DNA from 3 places in the Fructobacillus sp. ESL1129 genome. Region 2 is predicted to be linked to each of the others. Evidence: riboswitches for the same ligand, from Rfam matches in the RefSeq annotation. Region 2 holds a riboswitch; each other region holds the start of a gene.
The links. Region 2 has a riboswitch for thiamine pyrophosphate ahead of ACSYSL_RS01255 (ECF transporter S component). Riboswitches for the same ligand answer to the same signal wherever they lie in the genome.
Positions count from the first base shown of each region.

Region 1 (10,102 bases), 350 kb from region 2:
ACGGTCGCAGACAACGTTGAGGCAAAAGTGTTTTGCAAAGCCATGTAAGCATTGTAAAGTGCTTGGAACGCTTCCTTGCGCTGTGCCGGGTTCTTAGAGCGAAGCATGATGGCATAAAGGCCATTAGTCAACTCCTTGATTTCACCGTTTTCATCCATCACATCGCCAAAGTCAATATCGGCATTATCCAAAACAGAAAAAGTCTGTTCAGCAGATGACATCACGGTCGAAGCACCCGCTAACAAAGCTTCTTGATCTGCAGGAAGCGTATGCTCCTTTTCGCTTAACAAGACATCGAAGAAATGCTGGTAAGGCTTCAATTCGGGTTGCTGAAGATAAGCAGACAACTTCGTTTCATCCATCGCTAAGACTTCAGGCTGGAAGAAGGCGGTAGCGGAAGAAACCTGAGCAAGTAAATCTTGTACCTGCGCATTCATCCCAGCGTATTTTGAATTGGCCGTATCCTGATCAAACTTTTGATGTGCGTAAACAAAAAGCTTTTCAAAAGCTCGTTCAATTCTTAAATCTTCTTCCAAACCAGCTAACAATGATTCCGCTGAATCGGCAAGATGACCTTGATAATCGGCTAAATTTGGCAATTCAGCAATTAACTGGTCAAAGGCTTTTTGGTAGGCATCGTCTGATTCGAAAACACTTGTTAAATCCCAAGTGAGTTCTTCAGGCAACTCTTCACGTGTGATTTGTCCCATGGTTGGCACCCCTTTTTTGGCTTTTCTCCAGTTTAACATAGAAAGAACCTAATTATTAAAGATAAGCTTCCTTTTTATGAAGAATTTCTCACGATTAAAAGTCACGTATTTCGCCTCCTGCAGCTCCGCCATCAAACAATCAAAAACAGCCTTTTCATAACCAAATCCTGGATAAAAATACCGACTCAATCGCTGTTCTAATAACTCACTACTGATGCCATCATTCCCAGCTTTTTCCAGCAATAACAAAACGGTTAGACGGTATTGCCAATTCGGAATGACCAACCCAAAGACATCACCTAGTAAACAAATGTCGGGTAATTGATCCACCCGTTGCCCTTTTTCGTACAAATAGTTCACGATGGCAGGATTGATTTGCTCACGAGCCAACTGCAGCGACAGCTTCGCTCGCTGTCTTGCCACGTCAAGAATTGGTGGTCTGGCCACAATCTGTTCTGTTAAAGGAACATCATCAAAGATTTTTGCCCAATTGGCCACTTCTCGTGCCGATAGTTCCAAGGGATCCTTTAACACTGTTTTACGCGCAAAGCGTTTTTTAAAATCCAGTCGACGGAAGAAATCTTCACGAACAAAATGCTCTTTTTCGGGTAAATAAAACCAAATTCTACCTTTCAGCCAAAAACGGCAAACGGTCGCTGTGGATAAACGTTTTCGCCAGTAATTGGGTCCTAGTATCCACCATACGCGCATGCCAATCCGTGCGTAGCCAGCATTGCGGCGTTCGAGGTCAGCTTTACCAATCGGTGAACATTGGTATTCAATCGCCACTTGGCTTCCTGGACGACCGACTAACAAATCTGGTCGTTGATCAATCATTGATAAAACTGGTTCTATTTGAACGGGCATTTTCTTTGAAAAATAACGGAACAGTGCCAATTTACCAGCTAGGTGATCAGCCGATTCACCTTCTGAAAAGCCGGAACAGCCTTGTTTTGAAACATGAGCAAAGTGGGCCACTTTCTCCTTCCCACGTTTTAAACGCACCGGACCACGACAACCAGGACAAAGATAAATTTCGTTTGTTTTTGCTTCTTCAGCTAGACAATAGTCATTTTGAATCGTACTTGCAATTAGCATAATAAAACACCTCATTCGTCTATTGATACGAATGAGGTGTTTTAAAATTTATCTTTAAGCAATTTTTTTCTTCAGCCAGTTTGATAGCCAAGTCAATAGTGTAATAACGATTAAGTAAATGACAGCAACGATTGCCCACACACGGAATCCCTGTGAATTACGGGCAACAATCAACGTTCCAGTCTGCGTCAACTCGAGGATACCAATCGCTGACAAGATGGACGTATCTTTTAACGTAATAATGAACTGGTTGACAAACGATGGCACCGTAATTTTCAATCCCTGAGGGACAATGACTTTCCAAATGGCTTGTCGATGGGTCAAACCGAGCGAACGGGCCGCCTCCATCTGTCCGACATCAACGGATTCAAAACCACCGCGAACAAAGGCACCCGTGTAGGCTCCTTCATTCAAAATTAACGTTAACAATCCAGCGGTGAAGGCTGGAATCTTAACCCCAATCACACCGGGTAACCCGATGTAGATGAAGAAGGCCAACACCATCAATGGCAAGCCACGGAAAGCGTAAATAATGGTTGTCGAAAGGCCACGCCAAAACTTCGATTCGGAAATCCCCATAATGCCGAGCAACAACCCCCAAAGCGATGCAAGAATGATTCCCGCAATGGTTAATTTAGCAGTTTCTAGCAAGCCCTTAAAGAAGGAGTTCTTGTTTGATTTAAGAATTCCCCAAGTCGTGTTGTTGTCGGAAGCCGAACCAACGAAGGTGGACTGCTTCGAATTCAAGTACTTGTTGATAATCTTATCGTAAGTGCCATCCTTCTTCATCGCCGCCAGAGTCGTGTTGAACTGTTGCAACAATTGTGCATTCTCACCCTTTTTAACGAAGAAGCCAACACCACCAGCGTTACCGAGGCTCTTGGGATTACGAACCTCTAACTTCATACCGTTTTTAATGGCGTATTGGATAACGGGATAATCTTCAAAAGTCGCGGCGGTGTTTCCATTGACCACGTCATTGTACATGGTGTCGGTATCGTTAAAGTACTTAATTTTGAAACCGTACTTATCCTTTAAGGAGGCACCATAAGCCGCAGCGGCCGTTCCGGTCTTCAAAGCAACGGTCTTGCCCTTCAAGTCTGACAGGGACTTGATTTTAGAATTTGGCTTGGTAATCCAAGCAACCCCTGATTGGTAATAGGGTGTTGATACATCGTACACCTGCTTACGCGCATCGTTAATCATCATTCCGGCAATAATACCGTCTGCCTGACCATTCGCGACCATCTGCGCAGCAGCGTTAAAGGACATTGGTTTCAGCGTATAAGTGAAATTATTCCGCTTCGCCACTTCCTTCAGAATATCCATGTCAATTCCAACGTAATCATTATTCTTATCTTGAAAGTCGAAGGGTGCGTAAGTGGCATCCGTTGAAATAATGTAGTTGGGTTTTGAATCTGCACTAGCGCTTGTGCCAACCGCAACTGCGGCAAAAAGCATCGCAACCAGTGCAGTCAATAGCGGTTTTAACCGTTTCATGACCATGGTCTATTCTTCCTCTCGTTTATCAAGAAGAACTTAGGCTTGCATAACCTTCGATAGGAAGGTTTGCAAACGTTCGTTCTTCGGTGCAGTAAAGATTTGTTCTGGCGTTCCGGATTCCTGAATCTTTCCTGATTCAAAGAAGACAACACGGTCAGCCACTTGCTTGGCAAAGCCCATTTCGTGGGTAACGATAATCATCGTCATCCCCATCTTTGCTAAGTGCTTCATGACGTCCAAAACATCCCCAACCACTTCGGGATCCAAAGCGGAAGTTGGCTCATCAAAGAGCATGATGTCCGGATCCATTGCCAAGGCACGGGCGATGGCAATTCGTTGCTTTTGTCCACCAGAAAGGGAGGACACGGGCGCGCTCGCCTTGTCAGGCAAGCCGACCGTTTCAAGCAATTCCTTTGCCTTTTTCTCGGCTTCTGCCTTCGTCATCTTGCCAAGTTGCACGGGTGCCAACGTAATATTATCGATGACGGAGTAATTATTAAAGAGATTGAAATTCTGGAAAACCATTCCGATATTTTCGCGAACCTTATTGATATTGGTCTTTGGATCAGAAATATCAAAACCATCAACTTCAATCAAACCAGAATCTGGCTTTTCAAGCTGATTTAGCATCCGCAAAAACGTCGACTTACCAGAACCGGAAGGGCCGATCATTACGACCACTTCATTGTCCATGACGTCCAGGGAAATATCGCGTAAGACATGGTTATCACCATATGACTTGTTGACTTTGTCAACGTGTACTTTCACTTGTTTCTCTTCACTCATGCTTTCGTCCTTTTTTCAACCCAGTTACTAAACAAAGTCAGTAACGTTATTACAATTAAGTATATCATAGCAACGATTGCCCAAACACGGAAACCTTGAGAGTTTCGTGTCACAATCAATGTTCCGGTCTGTGTCAATTCCAGAATACCAATGGCTGACAACAAAGAAGTATCCTTTAACGTGATGATGAACTGGTTAATGAAGGACGGCACCATCAGGCGTAGTCCTTGTGGAATAATCACGCGTCGCATGGCTTGGCTGTGCGAAAGACCGAGCGAGCGAGCCGCCTCCATCTGACCATTATCAACAGAATTAAAGCCTCCCCGAACAAAGGCACCAATGTAGGCTCCCTCATTCAAAACCAAGGTCATGATACCAGCCGTCCAGGCCGAGATTTTTGTACCAGTAACTGCCGGAATTCCAATATAGAGGAAGAAGGCCAGTACCAGCATTGGCATACCACGGAAAATGTAAACAATCGTTGTTGAAAGGCTACGCAACAAAGTGTTTTTTGAAACACCGAGGATTCCTAAGAACAGTCCCCAAAGCGAAGCCAAAATGATACCAACAACCGTCAAATACAAGGTCTGCTTCAATCCTGACAAAAAGGCGGAGCGGTTGGTTTTCAAAATGCCCCAAACTGTGCTGTTGTCCTTAGCTGAACCAGTAAAAGTTGAAGCCTTAGCCGAGAGGTACTTATTGACAATCTTGTCGTAAGTTCCGTTCTTCTTAATGATGGCTAAGCCCTTGTTAAAGTCGGCCAACAGCTGGGCGTTATCCCCCTTCTTAACGGCGAAACCTAAATCACCAGCCGCAAACGGTTCCTTTGCATTCTGGACTTTCAAAGCCGTTCCGTTCTTGATGGTATACTGCAATACGGGAAGATCCGCAAAGGTCGCCACAGAATTTCCGTTGATAACGTCACGATAGACCGTATCTGAATCAGAGAAGTAGGTAATCTTAAAACCGTACTGATCCTTGATTGATTCGGCATATTCAGCACCGGCAGTTCCAGTCTTTAAAGCGACTGTCTTGCCTTTCAAATCACTCAATGATTTGATTTTAGAATTCTTAGCCGTTGCCCAAGCAATTCCTGTTTTATAGTAGGGATCTGAAAAGTCATAAACAGCTTTTCGCTCATTCGTGATGGTTGTACCGGCAATGACACCATCAGCCTGTGATGAAGCAACTGACTGCATCGCAGCATTAAAAGCCATTGGCTTGACCGTCACCGTAAAGCCAGCCGCTTTCGCAATAGCCTTCAGTAAATCCTGGTCAATCCCCACGTACTGATTATTCTTATCCTGAAAATCAAACGGCGCATAGGTTGCGTCAGACGTAATGGTGTAGTGTGGTTCGTCGGCATTTACTTTATGACCCGTCACACCCATCACAGCAAAGACGGCAGATAATGCCACAATAAACGCTAAAAGTTTCTTTTTCATTGTTAACCCCTCTTGCTCGAATAACTTCAGTTTAGCAGGGAGCCTTTCGATTGAATCGAATAGCGTTAGCTATCCTTACACAAAAATAGGCAATGGTCTAGTCCTCTTCCATCCTTCTATTCAATAAAGCGAGTTAATTATCATGCCATACATCACCCACACAATCGAACCCTGGATGCCAGCCGGCGCTTTGAAGGCCAAGGAAGACATCGCCAAAATAGCGGAATCCGTTGGTTGGCAGCGGCTCAGCATCGAACGCTATAACGATGCCCGCTTCTCAGCTGAAATCCGTCACCAAAAAATCCATACTTTTCTCGACAAAGTCGGTAAAAATGATATTGTTGTTCACCAATTTCCAACCTATATGTCGCAAGCTTTTGAACAAGACTTTCAACGAGCCATTCAACAAAGGGGGGCAAAGTACGTGCTACTCATCCACGACTTCGAACCTTTACGAGTCAACCGTGAACATGCCTGGGAATGGGAGTTGGCACAGTGTGCTGATCTGATTATCGCCCACAGTCAACCAATGGCCTCGACTTTGCAGCAACACGGAGTGACCACACCTACGGAAACCATTCAACTCTTCGACTACTTAGGGCCAACGCCAGCACTGAACCCAATTTTTAAAAAGGAAATTAACTACGCTGGTACTTGGCAAAAAGCCCCATGGCTCCAACATTATCAAGGCCCCAAGCTGAATCTTTTCGGCTCTCGCCCCAAACGGTGGAAGGACCTTGTCCTACCAAAAAGCATTAACTGGGTTGGTTCCTTTGATCCCGAAGAAATCACAACGGCTTTTTCATCTGGTTTCGGCCTTCTTTGGGACTCAAACTATGAGGATAAATTTTTTCAATCTTACACCAAAGTCAACGCGCCACACAAAGCCTCCCTTTATTTAAAAGCCGGATTACCCCTGATTGCTTGGTCACAATCCTACCTAGGCGACATCGTGAGGGCCAACCAACTTGGTATGACCATTGACGATCTTTCAGATCTAACTCAATTGGTTGGAGCAGTTCGTCCAGCTGATTACCTAACTTTCCAAGAAAATAGTCGTCTCTTCCAAAAGCGCATCAGTGAGGGCTACTTTACTAAGGCAGTGTTAGAAAAGGTGCTACATTATTTTAGATAGTCAACACTTCTTTTTCCTGCTAAAATAATCTTTGGGGAGTCCGTGTGACGGGCTGAGAGGGTAATCGATTACCGACCCATTGACCTGATACGGATCATGCCGTCGTAGGAATTTCCCACGTTGATATGGACGCCTTTTCAGGCGTCTTTTTTGTGGATAAAAAGACCAGAAAGGAGGGCTATTTCGGCATGATTCCTTCTATATTCAAAGCTTCTTACATCACTCATTTGGAACAGTAAAGGAATCACAACATGAAAAAACGTTCATCACTAAAAAAAATGATGGCAACCGCTATTCTTGCTGCTTTGGCCTATGTTTTGAACACAGCCGTCGTCTTTCCAGCAATGGCCCCCTTCCAACACTTCGTCAATGTTTTGGCCGTTTATCTGCTCGGTCCTTGGTACGGGATGGCTGCTGCCCTTATATGTGGCTCTTTACGCATGCTGTCTGGTCGAACCATCATGGCCATTACCGGTGGAATCATCGGCCCACTACTCGCTGGATATCTCTATCGAAAAACAAAAAATGTTTATTTACTTGCCATTGGTGAAATGGTTGGCTCAGGTATTTTGGGCGCGTTACTTTCTTACCCATTCATGGTGACATTCTATGGCATGAAGGCAGGCAATTGGGCACAACTAATTCCTTTCTTCCTGCCATCAGCAGCGGTTGGGAGCCTGCTCGGTTTGCTTACGATTCTATTAACAAAAAAGAATGGCCTTATCGACAGAATGAAAGCCAAAATTAATTCATAAAAAGGTCGGAACAAATTGTTCCGACCTTTTTCCTTTTAATGAAGCATTCCCTGGCTGGCAGCTACGATTCAAATTTTTCTTAACATGATTCCAAAAAATCTATGTTATTCTGATAAGTAGTTCCCCTGATGAAGGAGAGAGAAATGAAAAAGAAAATCTATGAGTACTACAACATTCTGAGCACCATAACGATATTCGGACTTCTTTTAAAATTGTGGCTATATTTCCATCCAGTCACACAGGCAGTTCAATACACAATTGATCTCATCACATTTTTTGCTGCCATCCTAGTGATTTACGGTTCTTCAAATAAAGAAAGTAAGGAAAGGGATTAACAATGTGGTTTCAATACAATAAAAAAGCCCTTCCATTTGCATATGTATGGCTACTACTCCTGGTTCTGATGTACTTCGTTCAAAGAGAGATGATTGACCTATTAATCTTTGTACCCGTCTACTGTTTTCTTTTTAGAAAAAAGGGTTTAAAGAGAATCTTCCGCTTCTTTCAACCTTCCTTTGTTCCAAAAGCAATTCTTTTAACTTGTGGCGCCATCATCGCACAGTTCGTTTTAGCTTTTACCTTAAGTTCTTTATTTGGTAACCATATTTTTACGCAACATAGTTTATCAGTTAATATGGACAATAGTCAGAATAAGATAGCATATTTACTTCTGATCATACCAATGTTTTTCCAAGTCATTCTCGAAGAACTGTTTTCAATTACGGTTTTTTCAACTTTTTATTATCGACTAAGTAACTATAAAAATGGCATTATTCTCAGTGGTATATTAACGGCTATGCTTTTCGCTTTTGCACACGGAAATACTTATCAATGGTCTTTTTTCACATTGCTAATAATGTTTTTCACCGACATCTTTTTTATCACTTCATGGTTCAAGGCAAAATCAATATGGGCTTCTATCAGTGTTCACTTTACCTTCGATGTGATCATTATGTTGTTAGCATTTTTATAGCAATTATCAACCAAAAAGTGTTGCACATGTACCAAACTTGTGCAACCTTTTTTATTTAAAATAAAATCAAATTTTCATTGCTAACACTTTCATTGCAAATTCCACCCATTCAGTCTAAAATAATACTTTCTGCTCAAAATGATAAAAAATGTATAATTAAAGAGTAAAAATCTAATCTTCACCTTTTCTAATGTTACAATTACTTTGACTGTGTATTCTAATTTACTAAAAAATTTGAACTGATTCCAAAAGGAGTGATTCATATGATGAATCATCAATCACCATTTAATTATCAAAATAAAGAACGAAAAGTGTTACATAAGGTTAAAAAGAACTGGGTTGTCTTGTCCCTAACTTCCTTAACACTGTTTGGTGCTTCCTTGGCCATGCCTGAGGCTGCTAGTCACGCTCTCCCCGGCAGCGCTTCTTTTGTGAGCGCCGATAGTCATACAACCTTTGGACAAGTTTCATACACCTATGATACTGCTACTGATACGCTAACCTTTACTAGCGGCGGTACGCTGCCAACGGTCAGCACCAGTCGCTTGAGTAAGCAATTCCCACATCTGAAGCATATTGTCTTCACCGAACGCGTTCAGGCACCGGCTGATTCAACGAATTTGTTTGCACAATTGGTGTATTTACAAGACATTACTGGTCTCGACAAGCTAGATACTAGTCAAGTGACAAGTATGAATGCCATGTTTAACAGTGATTATGCGTTGACTTCGCTCGACCTGTCGACTTGGAACACGGACAAAGTCACGGACATGTCCTGGATGTTTACGGGGGATAAGGCACTTAGTTCCCTAAACGTTAGCCACTTTAATACGGCAAACGTGACCAACATGATGGTCATGTTCAACGGCATTGGCGTCTCGAGCCTTGATGTCTCCAATTTTAACACCGGAAAAGTCACGAACATGTCGGATATGTTCAGTTGGATGCGTAATCTAAAGTCACTTGACCTTCGTTCATGGGATACCAGTAACGTGACGGTTATGGACTATATGTTCCGGGCATCGTCTTCTCTTTCTTCGCTGAACATTTCTTCCTTTAATACAACACATGTGACTAGCATGAAAATGATGTTTGATCAAATTGGCAACGGCCAACTGATTAACGTCAAGTTACCAGAAGCTCATTTTGATAACAATGCCGGTCTTGGCGACCGCTATTCAACCATTATGGCGGTCAACGGTGGTACGTTAGTTAATCCAAAGGGAAACATTCTTTCCACTGCAGATTACCAAAGTCTTTTCAACACCGGTAAGCAAACTGCTGATTGGTATGTTTGGGGAACATTAGCTACACAAACCGAGCAAAAAACGGTTACCCGAACAATCAATCAGGTTGATGCCCGAGGTCAACAAATTGAGGGCACCACACCGATTACGCAAACGCTTCACTTTCACCGCACGAAGACGACTTTACCGGGTACTGACTATGCCCAATACGGCAACTGGGTAGCTGATGGCGATTCCGGTTCAGCTTTTGAAGCTGTTACCATTGCCCAAACACTGGATGACAACCGATATCAAAACCCAACGCTCAACGGCCAATCAGTAACCACTGTCGAGCGTCTCCAACCATCCTTAGACAACAATAGCTCTCAAACGCTATCAGTGAACATCGTCTACGCGGATGGCAGTGAGAGTACCACTCAAAATAAGCAAGTCACCCGCACCATCAAGTAC
Region 1 covers NZ_CP196668.1:1,282,673-1,292,774, reverse strand. Annotated here, with positions in the region: gene pepF (oligoendopeptidase F) at 1-710, opposite strand, end outside; gene ACSYSL_RS06430 (competence protein CoiA) at 759-1,808, opposite strand; gene ACSYSL_RS06425 (ABC transporter substrate-binding protein/permease) at 1,863-3,308, opposite strand; gene ACSYSL_RS06420 (amino acid ABC transporter ATP-binding protein) at 3,348-4,097, opposite strand; gene ACSYSL_RS06415 (ABC transporter substrate-binding protein/permease) at 4,094-5,488, opposite strand; gene ACSYSL_RS06410 (sugar transferase) at 5,685-6,677, shown strand; TPP riboswitch at 6,700-6,803, shown strand; gene thiW (energy coupling factor transporter S component ThiW) at 6,929-7,432, shown strand; gene ACSYSL_RS06400 (hypothetical protein) at 7,576-7,767, shown strand; gene ACSYSL_RS06395 (CPBP family glutamic-type intramembrane protease) at 7,770-8,405, shown strand; gene ACSYSL_RS06390 (mucin-binding protein) at 8,669-10,102, shown strand, end outside.
Region 1: it holds a riboswitch for thiamine pyrophosphate, as region 2 does, so the genes downstream of both, thiW (energy coupling factor transporter S component ThiW) here and ACSYSL_RS01255 (ECF transporter S component) in region 2, are expected to answer to the same signal.

Region 2 (10,102 bases):
GCATTGATTGGCCTTCTGGTAAAGTCATTTGGATGGCAGATGGGAGCTAACGTTATTTATTTAGCCGGATTGATTGCGCTGATTCTTTTGCTTCGTTTGGTTGTTGAGGAACGGCATTTACGGTTAATTGAAAAAACGACCAATCAACAACTTGCGAGGAAAAATAACCGACATTGTGATGAGGGTAATTTCTAATTGTAAATGCTTACATTGTTTATATATAGGCGTTTTAGTTAGAGGGTTTAGTTGACAGTTTCCTTCTTTTTGTCTAGAATAAAAGGTGGCAATTCGAAATGAAAGGTTTCTAGTGGTTGCTAATCCATTTATTTAGAGATGAGGATAAGGATGTTTTCTTTCAAGAGTAAAGGAGCGAATCGCTCACTTTCGCCAGATCAGGTTAAAACTGAATATAAGCGCCGTCAATTAGGTGTCTTACTGGCAACGTCGTTTTCATATATTGGGTACTACATCATTCGTTTGGTATTTACAACCGAACAAGTGTCCATTATGAAGAATTATGGTTTTGACATTGGTCAGGTAGGGCTAATCTTATCGACCTTTGGTGTTGGGTACGGTATCTCAAAAATCTTCATGGGAGCGCTGGTTGACCGGCTAAATGCACGTTGGTTCTTGGCCGCTGGGTTATACCTATCTGCCTTCTTTAACTTATTGATTGGCTTTACGCAATCATTCCCGGTCATTTTGGTATTGATGACGTTGATTGCCATTACGCAAGCAATGGGGGCTCCAGCCTGTCAACGCCAAATTTCTATTTGGTTTTCCAAGAAAAGTCGTGGGACGGCTTATTCCATTTGGTCTTCTGCCCATAACGCCGGTGCCTTTTTCTGTGTCCTATCAATTGAAATGGCGACTTTCTTATTTGCTGGGTCGTTAACGGCCGTCTTTATTGTCGCATCTGTGATTTCAGCTGTTTTAGCGACGTTGATGCTTTTGATTAACACGGATAAGCCTGAAAGCGTGGGCTTGCCAGATATTGGGACTTATTCTGGCTATGTTGAAGTGGACGCAAACGGTGAAAAAGCAACAAAAGATACAGCTTCTGTGCCATTTATGCAGACTTTTGTTCATAGTATTTTGTTGAATAAAGTCGTTTGGCTGGTGACGTTGGCTTCCATGTCCTTTTACATCGTGCGGTATGGGGTCATGTCGTGGATTCCTTCTTACTTACCAACGAAGGGCTTTTCCGTTACATGGGCAAAGTGGTTTGTTGGAATTTTTGAAGTTTCCGCGGTTCCCGGTGTGATTGCACTTGGTGCACTATCTGACTTTTTCAACGGACGGCGTGCCTTAATCTGTTTGATTTCAGCGCTGGGATTGCTAGGCAGCTTAGTTTTGTACTTTACGACTGCTAACCAAGCCGTTTTGGTGGTTGTTCTCTTCTTAATGGGAACGTTGATTTATACACCAATAACCCTTGTTGGTTTGATGATTAATGAAGCGGTGCCTAACTATGCTGTGGGGTTGTCAGCCGGATTCATGGGCTTCTTCCAGTACATTTTTGGTGAAACAATTGCGACGGCATTGATTGGGTCTTTGGTTCGTCAACACGGTTGGTCCATGGCGTCGAACGTCATCTATGGAGCGGCTATCTTTGCAATTGTACTTTTGATTTTCTTGGTTTTCCAAGAACGTAGGGTACGAGCACTCGAAGCGTCGGTTAATCAATAAAAATAAAAAGGCTGAGCGAAAGGCTCAGCTTTTTTACTACAATCGATTTTTAACATCCTGCATTAATGCCCGACGATTGGGGTTTTGGTCTTTCCAATAGTCTTTTTCAAAGTCATGGAGAATTTGGAGAGCTTCTGCTAGTCGTTTTTGACCGTTTTGATTAATCGAGAGGGCTTTTGTTCGCAACTTCTTTTTACCAGGAAAACGATCAAGATAATCTGCCCGAGCTAATTTAGTAATGATGGCAGAGGCCGTCATGGGATCAATGTTGGCAGCCTTGGCAACCATAACCTGCGTCACTTCTTCTTCGTGATTATTGAGGTCCTGCAGGGCGGCTAATACCTGGACCTGTGGATGGGTGAGTCCGATGCGACGGAGTTGTCTTTTAATTTGACGAAACCAGTCCGTATAGAGGGCGAAGAAGACCTGAGAATTGGAGTTTTGAAATGATTGTAATTCATCGTTGAATGTCATTTTAGTAGCACCTTTAAAAGAATAAGTATGCTTATAATATAATGCTTTCCCTTTGACTTTTCAAGCCGTTATGAAAAAATATTTCGTTGGAAAACTTGTTAACGTGGTGGCTTCTTGGTATATTAAGTCTGTATTTAATTGCATACAAGAACTGGGGTACCTTTTTGGTTGAGATAAGACCCATTGAACCTGTTGGTTAATACCAGCGTAGGGAGTTCGCACAAGCTTTTTTGAGATCACTCGTGCTGGATTCCGTCCAGACGAGTGATTTTTTTATTGCATTGCGTTGTCAATGGTCCCCCTGATAAAAAAGGAGGAAAGCATGAAAAATACACAGTGGAAATTACGGGATGCCATCTTATTGGCTTTGATTGGGATTATTTTCTCGGTCATTTACTTTTTGATGGATCCGATGTATCAAATTATCTCCGGCGCATTAACGACCGTCGGCTTACAGGCCTTTGCTGGTGAACTAACCATCGGGGTTTGGATGATGGCTGGTCCCTTGGCGGCCTATGTTTTGAAAAAGCCGGGAACGGCTTTGTTAGCTGAAATGATTGGGGCGGCCGGAGAAATGTTCCTCGGTGGTTACTGGGGTGTTGCGACTTTGCTTGCTGGGTTGATCCAGGGAGCGGGTTCTGAACTTGGTTTCACCCTAACGGCCTATAAGAACTGGAAGCTTGGTCTCTGGTTGTCAACGCTGACGGGAACGGTTGTGACCTTTGGCTGGCAGTATCTTCAGTCAGGTTTCGGTAACTACCACTTCGGAATGCTGCTTTTGCTCTTTGCTGTTCGCTACCTCTCCATCTTCTTCTTTGCAGGTGTTTTGGTGAACTGGATTGAGAAGTTGTTGGATCGTTCAAAGTTTCTGCGTACGGATAACGATTAAGGGGAGAGTGATGACCCTAAAAGTTTCGGATGTTTGTTTTACTTACCGTAAAGAAACGCTTTTTTCAGACTTTTCGATTGAAATGGCTAGTGGGGACTTTATTTTATTGATGGGTCCATCTGGCTGCGGTAAGTCTACGTTGTTAAAAACGATGGCCGGACTGTACCCCCAGTATGGGGGTAAAATTACTGGTCAAGTCACCATCGATGGACAGGCGTTGACCGACATTCCTGCCAATAAGCGGGCCGGTTTGGTCGGACTATTGTTTCAAAACCCACGCGAGCAATTTGCGATGACAACGGTTGAAGAAGAGTTTATCTTCACCATGGAAAACCTGCAGCTGGCTCCTGATACGATGTCCAACAAGATTGATCGGGTACTGACTAAAGTAGGCCTGACTGGTTTTCGCAAACGATTGTTAAGTGAGTTATCAGGTGGTGAGCTTCAAAAAGTCGCGTTAGCGGAGGTCCTTTTAACAGGAGCAAAATACCTCCTGTTGGACGAGCCTTTTGCCGCCATTGATCCACAGGCAAGGGTGGAGCTTCAACAGCTACTGAAATCTTTGACTAACGAAGGCTATGCCATCTTTGTTTCTGATCATGACGATCATGGTTATTTGGATAAAATGACGGCTTTCTATCAATATCAAAAACAGCATTTTACCGAAGTTGCTCAGGCAGATTGGCCAAAGAAAGTGGCCAGTCAAGTTGTTGCCGTCCAAAAGGAAACACTGGGTCGACCAATTTTCCAGCTAAAACAACTGGTATTGGAAAATGATCAGCGCTTGCTCATTGAACAGGCACAGTTAGAAATGAAGTCCGGCGAATGCACGTTAATTACTGGACCCAATGGTTCTGGTAAGTCTTCTTTCCTGAAGGCCTTAGCCCGACTCCAAAAGGCAGAGGGGCAATTAACTTACCTCGGCCAGGACTTTCACCGTTGGAAGAAAAAAGACTATTATCGGCAAGTGACCTTAGCTTTTCAAAGTGCACTTGACCAGTTTTTAGACATTACAGTATCTGAAGAGCTTCAACAGGTGCAAAAAAACACCTACCAAAAGAACTACTGGTCGACGGAAAGAATCGAAAGAAGCCTTCATGCACTCGGCTTAGCGGGACTAGGTAATCGATCGGTTTACACACTTTCCGGTGGGCAACAAAAAAAGCTCCAATTGCTTTTAATGCTCGTGATGGCTAGTCCCGTCTTACTATTGGACGAACCCTTTGCTGGCTTAGACGAACAATCCGTTGGGGTCGTTTTGGCTCTCCTTAAAGAAGTGAGGCGAGACCTAGACGTGACGTTGGTTATTGTTTCACACCAAATCGCTCCGCTAGCTCCGATTGTGAACCGGCACTTAGCGCTTGAAAATGCGGAGTTCGTGGATAAAGAGGGGGTGGCCATATGATGAATGCCAGTCAGCGGTTATTCTTAGCCTTACTACTGTCACTTGAAATTGTGCTAACCAACTCGCTTTCTTTCAATGTGATTCTCTTGCTGTTCTTTAACGGCTTGATTTTGTACCAGGGCTTGCCATTGAAACGCTATTTGTATTGTTGGGCGGTTGGGTTTATTCCGGCCATTGGATCATTCTGGTCCTTTTACCTATACGCACAGGGTGATTTGAGTCATCGATTGCACGTTGGGTTGGTCATGGGGTCCCGTGTCTTCCTGCTCATTTTTGTAGGCGCTTGGTTGGTCAATAAGACAAAAGAGGCGGTTTTACTTCAATCGCTTCAGCAAAACCTCCACTTATCGAATACCTTTATCTACGGATTGATTGCGGCATTGAACTTTATGCCACGATTCAAGCAAGCCTTCCAAAATATTCAAGCGGCCAGCCAAATGCGTGGTGTTAGCCTACACTGGTACCAGCCGACCCTGTATTTCAAGGCGCTCATTCAAGCCATTCAGTGGTCTGAATCGTTGGCAATGGCCATGACAGCCCACGGATTTCAAGAAGGTGCGGAGCGGTCTGTGTATCAGACTTATCCATACAAAAAAGTCGGGTTTGCCTGGTTAGCCTTGGTGCTCATATTGACCATTGGGCTACTTCGACTGCTACCGTATTAGCATATGAAAACATTAATTAATAGCAAGAAATACGTAAGTTCGCTTATTTAATTACACAAGAATATAGGAGAATGAGATGACTTTTATTGAACAGTTTAAGAAGATTATGCAGGACGCCATGCCGGCTTTTTTGGCCAATCCTTTTATCAAGGATTGTGAAGCAGGACGTATCGATGCCCGGGCACTCTATACCTATATCTATCAAGACAACATTTACTTGGATGTCTACTTGCCGCTCTTTTCAAAGGGCTTGGATAACTTTGGTATTGATTCAGAGTCTTTGCGCCAGTTTGAGGGTGACCAAGAAACCGAACCACACTTGATGTTGCAAAAGTTGGCGGATGAAAAGGATCCGGCTGCTAAGGCGACCATCACCAAGGAATGGCTCCCGGCAACGACCGGTTACCTGAAGCATATTCAGGATAGCCAAAAGGAAGGCGACTTTATCTTCCTGTGTTCACTGGCTGCCTGTCCCTATGTATACGGTTACTTAACAGAAAAGATGATTGAGAGTGGGCAGATTAAGAAGGACAATCCGTTTTACCCTTGGTTTGACTTTTACAAAGGGACGGATGGTCAATTAACGGTTGACTTCATGAAGGTCTTGGAAGAAGAAGCTGACAAAGTCGATGAGGAAATGCAATCGCGGGGATTAACCGCCTTTTACCAAGCCGTTCAGTTTGAAAACGATTTCTTCGCACAGTCATTGGAGAAAGAGGGATGAGGGAAGCACAACAATACCCAACTGCTTTGACCATCGCCGGCTCGGACTCTGGTGGCGGTGCTGGCATGCAGGCTGATATTAAGACGATGCAACACTTTTCCGTTTTTTCGACCAACGTGGTGGTTGGTTTGACGGCACAAAACACATTGGGGGTCCAAGGGGCTTATCCAACGGATCCAGTGGCCATTGCCGCCCAGTTTGAGTCGGTGATGTCTGACTTTGATATCAAAGCAGCTAAAACCGGTGCTCTTTTTGACGGTGTCCGTGTGTCCGAGGTCGCCAGGAACGTGGAACGTTTTCACATTAAGCAACTAGTCATTGATCCGGTAATGGTGGCCAAGGGTGGTGCACCGTTATTGGACAAAGAAGGGGTGGCAGCCATGAAAAGAGAACTGCTACCAAAAGCGTTACTTGTGACGCCGAACATCCCCGAAGCCGAATTATTGGCCGGTTTGACAATTCAAACAGAAGCTGACATGGCAGAGGCAGCCCACCGGATTCAAGAACTTGGGGTTCCCAATGTCTTGGTGAAGGGGGGCCACCTCGAAGGTGATGAAGTGTTGAACTATGCTTTGTTGGGCGATGATTCCTTCGTTTTGAAGGGAAAGAAAGTCCACACTGTCCGAAAGCATGGAACCGGTGATACCCTATCGGCAGCCATCACGGCTATGTTGGCACGGGGAATTAGCCTTAAGCGGGCCATCCTGATTGGTAATGACTACATGAACAATATTGTTGCCCAGCCACTTTTCATTGGGCATGGACATGGACCACTTAACCAAGCACTTTGGCCAAATCCCAATCAACGCTTTAACAATACGAACGAGCTGGACTTTTCCTGTCAACTCGTGGTTGGGTTGGAAAACGTTGGTGGGGACCGTGCCAAACTTTTTTCCCTAGTTAAGGAAGCCTGTTTAGCCGGTGTGACGGTTGTCCAGTACCGGGAAAAAGGAGCGGTTCGACCAAGTTTTTTAGAAGAACTTGCCGTGGCTAGAGTCTTGAAAGAAATCTGTCAAGAAACCAAAACATTGCTCTTCATCGACGATAATGTCGATTTAGCGATTGCCGCTGATGCGGATGGTGTCCACGTTGGTCAGGATGACGCGAGCGTCCAGTCCATTGTGAAAAAAGCGCCAGAATTGCTAATCGGACTTTCCATTTCTACAATGGCGGAATTAGAAGCCAGCCAAGCGGCGATGCCGGACTTGGCCTATATTGGCGTTGGACCGGTTTTCAAAACGACAACTAAGAAGGATGCGAAGCCAACCATTGACCTTGAAGGGTTACGGGAAATTAAAGAAGCAGCAACGGTTCCGGTGGTTGCCATTGGAGGCATTAATGAAGAACGGGCTCAGGCCGTTTATCAACACGGAGCGGATGGCTTAGCGGTCATTTCTGCCATTACAAAAAGTACAAACATAGCAAAAACTGTCCAACGACTTAGCAAAGATTAGGAGGAATAGCGCATGTCTCTTTTAGAACAGATGCACCGACAACCAGCAATGGTTATTATGAATGGTAACCACGTCACGGAGCAATTGGTTGCTGACGTGATTTCATACTTAGGTGGTTCGCCATTGGTTGCTGAAGATTTTCGCGATGACGAAGCGCTGGTTCCCCTAGCTTCGGCTGTTGCCTTAAACATGGGAACGGTGTCGGAGGAAAGCCACAAGCGGTTAATTCATCTTGGTCGCTTTGCCAATCAGAATCAAAAACCAGTCGTTTTTGACCCCGTTGGTGCCGGTGCTTCGAAATTACGGAAAGAACAAGCATTGGCCATTATGGAAGCCGTGTCTGTCAAAGTCGTTCGCGGAAACTTAAGTGAAATTGCTGCTCTCTTGTCTGGGGAGCAGTCCCGACTGGGAATCGACTCGACTAGTGAAGCCGATGCCGTCCAAACTGCTTTCGATTATGCTCGTTGCAGCAAGGCTTGGGTTGTGATTTCAGGAGCAGTCGATACAGTTAGTGATGGTCAACGCGTGTTCCAAATTGACAACGGACATCCGTACTTGGCTAAAAACGTGGGGATGGGGGATGCTTTGGATGGCATTTTAGCCCTCGGGTTGGCGCAAACAGTGACTTTCGAAGCGTTCGTTCGAGTTGCAGCTATTTTGCCGGTGGCCGCAGACTTGGCCATGAAGGAAGGAACGGTTGAGGGACCAGCCTCCTTCAAGACTTCCTTACTGGATCACCTCTACCAACTCAATGACGACGAACTAACAAAGACGGCTAAAATTCAAGAAGTTTCGCTCGCTTAGCTGATTTCGTGCGTCAGTTTCCCAACTTTGTGTTAGTCTAGAATTAATTGAAAAGATAAGGGGAATCGCACATGCCATTAATGAAAATTGATATGGTTAAGAACCAATATAAGCCAGAAGAGATTAAGGAATTGATGCAACTATCGTTTGATGTTGCCAAGGAAACCCTTTCACTGCCAGATCGTGATCGTTTTCAAATTGTGACGCAGCACGAAGATTATGAACTGAACTTCCAAGACGTTGGTCTGGGTTACGAACGAACGGCCAAGGCATTGTTCTTTACCATCTTGTCAACGCCACGACCAATGCCAGCAAAGAAAGCCTTCACTAAAAAATTAGTGGCGACTTTGTCAGATAAGGCCGGGGTGCGTCCCGAAGACGTGATTATTACTTTTGCTACCAATCATGCGGAAGATTGGTCATTTGGTTTGGGAAAGAATCACTTCCTAAACGGCGAATTGTAAAAAGAGTTTCATAAAAGCAGGGTTAACCGAAAGGTTAACTCTCTTTTTAATATGAATGATAGTGATGAAGGCGTTACAATAAAAGGGTAAGGAGTAACTATTTTATGAAAAAAACGCATGGCATTATCGGCCTTTTAGTGATTATTTTGTTGGTCTTAATTGGCTACGCGGTCTTCCAATCACTGAATGCGCAACACAAAACGGCGACAAATTCCTCAACTGCTTCTGGTAAAACCGCCACGGTTTTTTTCCATGGTTACGGTTCATCACGCAATGCTGAAAAGTCAATGGCCCAGTATTTGGTTGACCAGGGTTATTCGAATCGGCGCGTGAACGTGACGGTTAAGGACAATGATCAGGTTGAAATGGGTCGGCGCATTCAAAAAGAAGACAAAAACCCGCTCATTTTGGTTCAATTTGATAATAACAAGAACCAAGATTTCACCAAGACGGCCGCTTGGGTGCAGACCATCATGACTAATTTAAAGAAGCAAGGGGTCGACCAGGTTAACTTGGTGGGACACTCCATGGGGAACATGGCCATTGCCTACTATTTGATGGCAACGGCTGATCGTAAGAGCGATTCGTTGCCAGTAGTTAAGAAACAAATTGACTTAGCCGGTACCTATAACGGTTTAATGTTAACGGAGCCTGAATCCGATTCTTCCCTAAAAGACGACGGGCAACCAGTCAATCAGTCTACGTACTACAAACGTTTATTACCCCTGCGTGAGTATTATCAAAAGCACCAGGTTCAGGTGCTGAACATTTATGGTAATTCGCAGGGTTCTGGTAATAACGATACGACGGTTTATAATAATTCGTCTAAGTCCTTAAAGTACTTGGTTCAAAGTCCTTCGACTTATGAGGAAAAACTGATTACCGGTGCGGATGGACAGCATTCCAAGTTGCATGAAAATAAGGCAGTTGATGCGGCTATACTGGCGTTCTTAAAGAAATAAAGAAAAAAGACGGCTTTGCCGTCTTTTTTTGTTGACAGTGTAAAAAGTTGGTGTATATTAGTGAGTGAGTAATCACTCGCTATGCGTAAAAGGAGTCCATTATGGAAAAAGTCATTTCTTTGGAAAAAGTTGCCAAGTCCTTTGGTAGCCTAAAAGTCCTGAAGGACGTTGACCTGTCGTTGGGTCGGGGAGAAATCCTCGGTTTGCTCGGTCCATCCGGAGCTGGTAAGTCAACGGTCATCAACGTGACTTTGGGTGTCGAAAAGGCGGATTCTGGTACCGCTTATGTTTTCGGTAAGGTGATGCCAAATCGCGAACTACTTGGCCAAATGGGATATATGGCACAATCTGATGCGCTGTACGAATCGTTAACGGCTCGTGCTAACCTAAAGTTCTTTGCCGAGATGCGAGGCATCGATAAGGAAGTCTTGGAGCAAGAGATTGAACGAGTGGCGAATGTTGTTTCACTTGGTGACAAGCTCGACCAATATGTGTCTGGCTTTTCAGGGGGAATGAAGCGTCGTTTGTCATTGGCCATTGCCCTACTCGGCAACCCATTACTACTTGTTTTA
Region 2 covers NZ_CP196668.1:246,537-256,638, forward strand. Annotated here, with positions in the region: gene ACSYSL_RS01240 (MFS transporter) at 1-195, shown strand, start outside; gene ACSYSL_RS01245 (MFS transporter) at 346-1,689, shown strand; gene ACSYSL_RS01250 (MarR family winged helix-turn-helix transcriptional regulator) at 1,726-2,163, opposite strand; TPP riboswitch at 2,306-2,394, shown strand; gene ACSYSL_RS01255 (ECF transporter S component) at 2,486-3,052, shown strand; gene ACSYSL_RS01260 (ATP-binding cassette domain-containing protein) at 3,063-4,457, shown strand; gene ACSYSL_RS01265 (energy-coupling factor transporter transmembrane component T family protein) at 4,454-5,122, shown strand; gene ACSYSL_RS01270 (TenA family protein) at 5,199-5,846, shown strand; gene thiD (bifunctional hydroxymethylpyrimidine kinase/phosphomethylpyrimidine kinase) at 5,843-7,300, shown strand; gene thiM (hydroxyethylthiazole kinase) at 7,313-8,104, shown strand; gene ACSYSL_RS01285 (tautomerase family protein) at 8,176-8,568, shown strand; gene ACSYSL_RS01290 (alpha/beta hydrolase) at 8,673-9,530, shown strand; gene ACSYSL_RS01295 (ABC transporter ATP-binding protein) at 9,632-10,102, shown strand, end outside.

Region 3 (10,102 bases), 140 kb from region 2:
GAGCAATATACCCATGAAAAAGACGAAAATCGTCTCAACGCTTGGTCCGTCATCAAATGATGTCGAAACCATTGTGAAGTTAATTGAAGCTGGTGCTAACGTATTCCGTTTCAACTTCTCCCACGGTGATCATGAAGAACACTTGGGCCGCATGCAAAAGGTGGCTGAAGCCGAAAAGATTACTGGTAAGACTGTTGGACGTTTGCTTGACACGAAGGGTGCGGAAATCCGTACCACGAAGCAAGCAGATGGTAAGATTCAATTCGCCACTGGTGATGTATTCCGCATCTCAATGGACGCAAGCTTGGAAGGTACACACGACAAGATCGCCGTTACTTACCCAGGTTTGTTCGATGATGTAAAGGTTGGCGGAAAGGTTCTCTTTGATGATGGTTTGCTTGGAACGACTATCATGGAAAAGGACGAAGCTAACAAGGAATTGGTCGTAAAGGCTGATAACCATGGTTTGCTTGGTTCACGTAAGGGTGTTAACGCCCCTGGCGTATCAATCAACTTGCCAGGTATCACTGAAAAGGATGCTGATGACATTCGTTTCGGTTTGGATCACGAAATCAACTACATCGCGGCTTCATTCGTTCGTAAGCCTGAAGATGTTTTGGAAATCCGTGCTTTGTTGAAGGAAAAGAACATGGAACATGTTCAAATCATTCCTAAGATTGAGTCACAAGAAGGTATCGACAACTTGGATGCTGTCTTGGACGTATCTGACGGTTTGATGATTCCTCGTGGAGACATGGGTGTTGAAATTCCTGCCGAAAACGTTCCTTTGATTCAAAAGGAAATGATGGCTAACATGAACAAGCGTGGTTTGCCAGTTATCACTGCCACTCAAATGCTTGACTCAATGGAAGACAACCCACGTCCTACACGTGCCGAAGCATCTGACGTTGCCAACGCTGTTTGGGATGGTACTGATGCAACGATGTTGTCTGGTGAATCAGCTAACGGTGAATACCCAGTTGAAGCTGTTACAATGATGGCTAAGTTGGATGAAAAGGCAGAAACTGTTTTGCCTCTTTACTCACGTCACCAAGACACGTTCTACCACAACGATTCAGTTGAATCAGTTGCTTCAGCAGCTGCTCGTTTGGCTGATTCAGTTTCAGCCAAGGCCGTTGTTGTTTTGACTGACACTGGTTACGAAGCACGTATGGTTTCAAAGCACCGTCCATTGGCACCAATCGTTGCCTTGACTGCTGAAGAACGCGTACAACGTGGTTTGACTTTGAACAACGGCGTTCTTCCTATCTTGGCCGAAACACCAAAGTCAGTTGATGACTTGATTGTTGAAGCTAAGCAAGTTGCAAAGGACCAAGGTTTGGCCGAATCAGGTGACAAGATTGTTGTGATGACAGTTGCCCCACTTGACAAGACAAAGTCAGCTAACAACGTTTCTGTTGAAACACTCTAATTAAAGCTGTAAAAATCACGAAAAGTCCGACTCTGTCGGGCTTTTTTTGTGTTAAAATGAAGAAAGTTCCAAGCAAATGAGGGATATGATTTTTGACAAAACAAAACGAAAAGATTTTTACCTTTCAAAACGTTGAACAGCAAAGCGCCTTAACTGGTGCTAACGATCAACTGCTCATCCTGATTGAGGAAGCATTAGCAGTTTCCCTGCACACTCGTGGTACCCAAGTCGCCATTGAAGGTGATGAGGAGGCTGTATCGAAGGCGCTTTCTGTTTTGAACGTGTTAACACAATTAGTAAAAAAGCAGGTGTTGGTTGGCCCGGCTGATGTTGTTTCTGCTACAACAATGGCTAAGAAGGGAACGTTGGAGTACTTCTTGGACTTTTACCAAGAATCCATTCTAAAAGACCGACGTGGCCGTGCCATTCGTGTGAAAAACTATGGTCAGCGGCAGTATGTTTCGGCCATCAAGCACAATGACTTAACCTTTGGGATTGGGGCTGCTGGTACTGGTAAGACGTTCTTGGCCGTGGCAATGGCCGTGGCCGCGCTTAAAAAAGGCGACGTCGAGCGAATTATTATTGCTCGACCGGCTGTCGAGGCGGGTGAGTCACTTGGCTTTTTGCCAGGTGATTTAAAAGAAAAAGTTGACCCATACATGCGGCCAATCTATGATGCGATGAATACCTTAATTGGTGCCGAACATGTGGAGCGCTTAATTGAGAGAGGCGTCTTAGAAATTGCGCCACTGGCATACATGCGTGGTCGAACGCTCGATGATGCTTTTATTATTGTTGATGAAGCGCAAAACACCACGAACGCCCAAATGAAGATGGTGCTGACTCGTTTAGGATTCCAATCTAAAATGGTTGTCAATGGCGATCCATCGCAGATTGATTTACCAAAGGGCGTGAAGTCCGGCTTGTTAGCAGCCCAAAAAATCTTGCAAGGATTGAATCGGGTTGACTTTGTCCACTTTGACAGTCAAGATGTCGTTCGACACCCAGTGGTTGGCCAGATAGTTTCTGCCTACGACGAAGCAGATGAAAAAATCAAAGCTTTAAAACAAGCACGTGAAGAAGGAAAAGCATAATGGATTTAGCGTTAATTGATCAAACCAAAGACGGGGTCACGCAGTACCATAGAGACTTGGTGACTTATGTTTTAGACTATGCCGGTCGATATTTAAAATTGCCTGACAATACTGAAATGTCCGTGACGTTTATGAATAACGATGCCATTCAGGCATATAACCGCGATTATCGCGGACTTGATAAGCCAACAGATGTCATTTCCTTCGCCATTGAAGAAGACGGCGATGATAGCCCAATTTTGGACGACGAAGAAATGGATGAAGAAATTGCTAAGAACATTGGCGATATTTTAGTTTCCGTTGACATTATTGAGAGTCAGGCTGAATACCTCGGCCATTCCTTTGAGCGGGAATTGGGTTTCCTTGTCGTTCATGGGTTCTTACACCTTAATGGTTATGACCATATGTTGGGTGAAAAAGAAGAGAAAGAAATGTTTGATTTGCAAAGGAATATTTTAGATGACTATGGACTCCGACGCTAAGCGGGGGAATAACCTCCAACGTGACGAACTTGCGACTTTCCAAGACGAACTGGACTCAGCAAACAAGGTTCAACAGAAGAGCCAACAAGTGGAGGTTTCTTCGGAGCATGGGCGTGAAACTGGTCGTAATCGTAACTTTTTTAAATCGCTTTTTAATGCACTAAAGGGGATTTTCCTCGTTCTTGTACGGGAGCGCAACATGCGCTTTCACGTCGGCTTTGCCCTCGTTGTCTTGGCTGGTGGCCTCTACCTTGGGTTAAACCGTTCTGAATGGTTGTGGGTGGTCATAGGCGTTTTTCTGGCCATTTACGGCGAATTTGTTAACACGGTTGTGGAAGCAGTGATTGACCTCATGGTTGATAAACGCTACCATCCCCTCGCTGGTTTGGTGAAAGATGTCTCCGCAGGAATGGTCGTGGTTTCGGTTGCTGCCGAAATGGTGATTCTCTTCATCATTTTCCAGCCCCATCTCTGGCATTTCTTCGGTATCCAAACTGATTTTTCACGTTTCATTCATCGTTTGAAAGGATAATTCATGACAAAAGAAGGATTTAAATCCGGTTTCGTGGCCATCATTGGTCGGCCAAACGTTGGTAAATCAACGCTTCTAAATCGCATTGTTGGTGAAAAGATTGCCATCATGTCGAACAAGGCGCAAACCACTCGTAATAAAATTCAGGGAATCTACACGACAGATGACGCCCAAGTTGTCTTTATTGATACACCCGGTGTTCATAAGCCACAAAATTCATTGGGTGATTACATGGTGAAGTCTGCCTTTTCTGCCCTTCATGAAGCCGATGCCATTTGGTTTGTGGTCGATGCTTCAAAGAAGCGTGGGGCGGGTGATAACTTTATTATTAATCGCTTGAAAGAAGTGAAGAATACGCCAATCTTTCTTTTGGTGAACAAGGTTGACTTGTTAAAGAAGGAAGACCTTTTTGAAGTCATTAAGACTTACCAAGAAGATGCTCCTGAATGGACGGAAATTTTCCCTATTTCAGCAACTGAGGGTGACAACGTTCCTGAATTGCTAGAAACGGTCATCAAGGACCTGGACGAAGGTCCACAGTACTTTGATTCTGATCAGTTGACGGATCACCCAGAGCGGTTCGTTATTTCGGAATTGATTCGTGAAAAAGTCTTGCAATTAACGCAACAAGAAGTGCCTCATTCGGTGGCCGTGGTCATTGACAAAATTGCGACGGAAGCCGATGGGATTGTCCACATTCAAGCCTCCATTATCGTGGAGCGACCAACGCAAAAGAACATCGTGATTGGTAAGCAGGGGAAGATGATTAAACAAATCGGAACCCGTGCTCGTAAGGATATCGAGCGTTTGCTCGGTTCACGTGTCTTTTTGGAAACCTGGGTGAAGGTTGAAGAACGCTGGCGTGACCGTCCACAGGCCTTGCAGTCACTTGGTTATCGCAAGGACGACTTTTAAATTAAATAAGACATTGCGGCTGGTCGCACACTGGCCGCTTTTTCGTACATTATCATTTTTGAAGGGGGGGACAGCCATGGCACTGATTGAAGGACTTATTCTAAACACTATGCCATATCGAGAAAATGATCTGCTAGTCAAAATTTTCTCAAAGGAGCAGGGAATCATCACGGCCATGGCACGTGGTGCCAAAAAACAAAAATCGCAGTTGGCGGCAGTGAGTCAGCCCTTCACCTGGTTGGTGGTAGATGGGGCTTACCCTAAAAATCAACAGGGCTTGGCCTTCATTAATTCTGTTCAGGAAAGTCGTATTTATAAAAACGTGGTAGTGGACCTCACCACTGCGGCCTACGCGGCTCTGATTGCAAAGGATTTGACCGTGGCGTTCGAAGAAAACGTGCCGCAGCCAGAATGGTATGCTAAGACGTTGGCCGCCTTTGACCAACTAAATGCAAAAAAGGATCCCCAGGTGATTGCCAACGTTGTGGAGTTGCAACTATTGCCGGTTTTTGGCATTTCACCAAATTGGCAGCGGGATCCATTGTCTGGAGCACAGACCGGCGATTTTGATTATTCAGAAAAATACAATGGGATTATTGAGAAGGCCCATTTTGACATGGATGACCACCGCCTTCATTTAGACCAAAAAACAGTTTATTACTTGCGACTTTTTTCAACAATTGATCTTGCAAAGATGGGAAAAGTCAATTTGTCACCGGTTACCAAGCGTGGCATTCAACGAGTTGTGGACTATTTATATGACCGACAGCTTGGCTTTCAACCAAAAGAAAAGCGTTTTATTCAGAAAATGGCTGCTTTTGAAGGGCAATTAACGCTTAAACCACGTCCAAAGGAGAACGAATCATGAAAAAAATTCTAGTTTTGCATACTGGTGGGACCATTGCCATGCACGCTGATGAAGACGGCGATGTTGAAGTTGGGGTTGAGAACCCATTGAATCAAGCACAATTTGATTTGCCCGCTGTCGACCTTGATATTGAAAACATCTTTAATTTACCCTCAGAGCACATTACGCCCCAGCACATGTTGCAGCTCTATAACCGTCTAAAGGATGCTGACAAGGACTATGACGGCGTTGTGATTACACATGGAACGGACACGCTCGAGGAAACGTCTTTTTTCCTGGATAAAACACTCGACTTGTCCATTCCCATTGTGATGACCGGTGCCATGCGTTCCTCGAATGAACTTGGCTCAGACGGTCTTTATAATTTTCAATCAGCGCTTCGGGTTGCGATTGATAGCGAAGCGGCCAACCGTGGGGTCATGGTCGTGTTGAATGATGAAATCCATGCGGCCCGCTTCGTCACCAAGACGCATGCCACGAACGTGGCGACTTTTGCATCACCCATTTCGGGACCAATGGGGATGATTACGAAGCGTCAAATTATCTTCTTCTACGATCTGCCAAAGACGATGACCTATCCGATTGCTGATGTTAGCAAGAAAATTCCGGTCATGAAGGCATACGCGGGAATGGATGGTCAAATTCTCTCGCTTTTTGCTGAAAGTGAACATATCGATGGCATCATTATTGAAGCCTTGGGTGCTGGTAATTTAGGGGAGGACGCGGCCCGTGGGGTGCAGAAGTTATTAGACGCTGATATTCCAGTTGTTATTGTTTCTCGTTCTTATAACGGCATTGCCGAACCCGTCTATGACTACCTAGGTGGTGGAATTCAATTAGAAAAGGCAGGTGCTATTTTTGCACGAGCGGTCAACGGTCAAAAGGCTCGATTGAAATTGTTGATTGGATTAGAGAACGGTTTGTCTGCGTCGGCATTAACCAACTTTTTGCATGAATTTTAACCATCTGATTGCCTTTCAACAGTGAATTAGCAGCGAATTTATTTTTCAAAAAGACCCTGGTAAATGGATAAATATCGTATACTAAACATATGTTTTTAAAGGATTGAACAATCGTGTTCAGTCATTTTGTCCGGACCACATACACGTAGGAGAAAAGTAAATGACATTTATGGAACAAGATCCCTTGATTTTTTCGGGAATTGAACAGGAAGCAGCACGCCAGAATCGAACGATTGAATTGATTGCTTCTGAAAACTTTGCCTCACCAGCTGTACGAGCAGCACAAGGCTCTGTGCTAACCAACAAGTATGCGGAGGGTTATCCCTACAAGCGCTACTACGGTGGAACGGAATACGTCGATGTGATTGAACAGGCAGCCATTGACCGCTTGAAGGCGCTTTTCGGTGCTGAATACGCAAACGTACAACCACATTCTGGTTCACAAGCCAATGCGGCAGCTTACATGGCCTTTTTGAATCCGGGTGATACGATTCTTGGAATGGATTTGGACGCAGGCGGTCATTTAACACATGGCGCAAAGGTTTCTTTTTCTGGTAAAGTCTATCATTCAGAAACGTACGGTTTGGATCCCGAAACCGAGTTATTAGATTATGAAGCCATTTTGGCCAAGGCCAAGGCGGTTCAGCCTAAACTGATTGTGGCTGGCGCTTCGGCTTACTCACGGGCCATTGACTTTAAAAAGTTCCGAGATATTGCAGATGAAGTCGGTGCCTACCTAATGGTTGATATGGCGCACATTGCTGGTTTGGTTGCTGCAGGCTTGCACCAAAACCCGGTGGGCATTGCGGACGTGGTGACTTCCACGACACACAAGACCCTTCGTGGACCACGAGGTGGGGTCATCTTGTCGCAGGAAAAGTATGCCAAGAAGTTAAATTCCGCCATTTTCCCTGGTTCTCAGGGTGGACCTTTGGAGCACGTGATTGCAGCCAAAGCCGTTGCTTTTGGGGAGGCCATGCAGCCGGCTTTTAAGACCTATGCAGAACAGGTCATTAAAAATGCTCAGGCAATGGTTGAAGTCTTTCACGAAGCCCCAACTATCCGAGTGGTTGCTGGTGGTACGGATAACCACCTCTTCAACCTGGATTTGACAGCAACGGGTTTGACGGGGAAGGAAGCGCAAGAGCTACTTGATTCGGTCGCCATTACAACGAATAAGGAAGCCTTGCCAAACGAACAGCGGTCACCATTCGTGACGTCTGGTATTCGAATCGGAACTGCGGCCATTACGACACGTGGCTTTGACGAGGCAGCTGCTCGAAAGGTCGCCCGTTTAATTGTCGGCGCTCTGGAAAACCCTGAAGACCAAAAGGTATTGAAGGGAATTAAGCAAGATGCTGAAAAACTTGCCATGATGCACGGTATGCCATAAGTGAACTGATTAAAATGTTTGAATCAAAAGGATTAGCCAGGCGACATCAGCAAAACCGTTTAAAAAAACTGGTAGCTGATCATCCTGACAAAAAGGCGGCAGAAGAAAAGCAACTGCACCAAAAACTCTTCGCCAGTTCGTTCTGGCAGCAGGCCCACCACGTCGCTTTGACGCACGCCATGGCTTTTGAAGTCGCAACAGAACCAATTATTCAGAGGGCTTGGCAAGAGGGAAAGTTTGTCTACCTTGCCAAAGTCGAAGCAAACCGAGTCTTGTCATTTCGCTTAGTGACAAGGGAAACGCCATTGGTTCAATCAGGAAAGCTTGGCTTATGGGAACCGGCTAGCGAAGTGACCATTGCTAAAGATAATCTGGATTTAGTCATTGTGCCGGCACTGGCCTTTGACATTGTTAGCCACCATCGGTTAGGCTTCGGTGGCGGTTATTATGATTGCTTCCTATCTGATTACGAGGGGGCTTCTGTTGGATTAGTTCTTGAGGAACAAAGCGGCTTGACTTGGCCGATTAACCAGCATGATCAGGCAGTCCAGTATTTAATTAAGTAGACAAAAAGAGCAGAAACATATCAATGTTTCTGCTCTTTTTGACTGAATTCGTTATTTAGTCATTTCTAGACGACTAGCCTCTAATACTTCTTTGAAGTGCCAGTCTTGTTGGTAATAGGCCTGTTCCCAGAATTGCCACTCTAATTCGCAAGTCTTCAAAAAGAATTGGCTAGCTTCGGCTAATTCTTCCTTAGTTGCCGTTTCAGCCATTTCATCGATAAACTTGAACGTCGGACCAGCATAGTTTTCTTCATTCAGGTAAAAGTCCAAGACAGGCTTGAATGGATTGTCGGTCATGTCGGCATCTGAATCCAAAATGTGTCTCGTAAACTCAAGATAGGTCCATGGTGTTGGGGCAAAGGCAGCCAACAAGTAGAACATGTTTCCTGAAAGAACGGCTTGATCTAAATGGGCTTCATACAAATAGGCTTTGGGAGAAGGGATGGCGTTTTTCATGTCTTCCATCTTGACGCCCGCTTGCTCACAGAACGTATCGTACGCATCACACTCGGCGTCCAAAATGACTTCAATAATTCCCCAGAAAAAGCGAACTTGTTCGTCAGTTTTGCTCATTCGAATGGCCGAAGCCCAAACTTCGCGCAACTTCTTTAAGAAGAGATAGTCCTGTTGGACGTAGCTAATCAACGCTTCCTTTGGAAGGTCGCCCTTAGCCAATCCTTCGACGAAAGGATGCTTGTTGATGGCATCCATAATCGGCTTGGCCTGTGCCTGTAGTTGTTCTGAAAATTTCATGTTTCCTCCGTCTGTCCAACGGGTAGCCGCAAAAAAGCACTTTCCACGCTTGGCAGAAAGTGCTGACACTGAATCCATTCAAAAAAGATCAAGTGACCACGTTCCTACGCTAGTATTAACTAGAATCAGGTTCAATGGGTATCATCTCAGCCGTATTGGCACCCCAGTGGACATTTTTTATTTTGTAGCTTTGCTACTCCATTAAGATAGCATATTCAAGATGGTTTTGTCGACTGTTTTTTAGAAGGGTTGAGACAGACTTTTTGCAATAACAAAAAAACCACCACGACGGTGGCTTTTTTCAGTGACATTAATCGATGATAAGTGTTGACTTGGATTGGGCCTCTTCTAATACTTTCGTATCAAGTAAGTGGTTGTGTTTGGCGGTTAATAAACCAGCGATGATGCTATCGTTTACGTTCACTAAGGTCCGACCCATGTCGACAATTGGATCAACAGCGATGACCAATGCCATGATGCTGAGAGGAAGATTCAGTGTTCCTAGGACAATCAGACTGGCGAAGGTAGCACCACCCCCTGAACCAGCAACACCAAAGGAGGCGACGGTTACGACAGCAACCAACGTGATCACAAATTGTGGGGAGAGAATGTTCGTTCCAGAAAGGGTGGCGGAAATGGCAGCCAGAATAGCTGGATAGATACCAGCGCAACCGTTTTGACCGATTGACAAGCCGAAACTGGCTGAAAAGTCGGCAATGCCGGGATTCACGCCGAGTTGATTCTTTTGAATATCGATATTTAATGGGAGGACGCCGGCCGAACTACGTGAGGTGAAGGCAAAAATTAGTGCTGGCCAGACTTTCTGATAGTAAATGATTGGGTTAATGTGGTTCAAGATGAGGAGCACGGTATGCACAACCAAAACAAGGACTAGGGCGAAGTAAACCGTAATGATGAAAATACCAAGGCTAGTAATCGTTTTCAGGCTACTAATTGCTACGGTTTTGGTCATTAACGCAAAGATACCGTATGGTGTTAACGAAATAATGATGCGCACCAATTTTGTTATAATTCCGTCAATCACTTCAACACCGTAGGCAAAGGAATTCGCTAACTTTTCGTTTTCCTTTCGTAACCGAAGGTA
Region 3 covers NZ_CP196668.1:387,918-398,019, reverse strand. Annotated here, with positions in the region: gene pyk (pyruvate kinase) at 14-1,432, shown strand; gene ACSYSL_RS01960 (PhoH family protein) at 1,525-2,526, shown strand; gene ybeY (rRNA maturation RNase YbeY) at 2,526-3,008, shown strand; gene ACSYSL_RS01950 (diacylglycerol kinase family protein) at 2,986-3,540, shown strand; gene era (GTPase Era) at 3,544-4,455, shown strand; gene recO (DNA repair protein RecO) at 4,532-5,323, shown strand; gene ACSYSL_RS01935 (asparaginase) at 5,320-6,285, shown strand; gene glyA (serine hydroxymethyltransferase) at 6,446-7,678, shown strand; gene ACSYSL_RS01925 (5-formyltetrahydrofolate cyclo-ligase) at 7,693-8,244, shown strand; gene ACSYSL_RS01920 (TenA family protein) at 8,296-8,997, opposite strand; TPP riboswitch at 9,081-9,173, opposite strand; gene ACSYSL_RS01915 (cation:dicarboxylate symporter family transporter) at 9,308-10,102, opposite strand, start outside.
Region 3: it holds a riboswitch for thiamine pyrophosphate, as region 2 does, so the genes downstream of both, ACSYSL_RS01920 (TenA family protein) here and ACSYSL_RS01255 (ECF transporter S component) in region 2, are expected to answer to the same signal.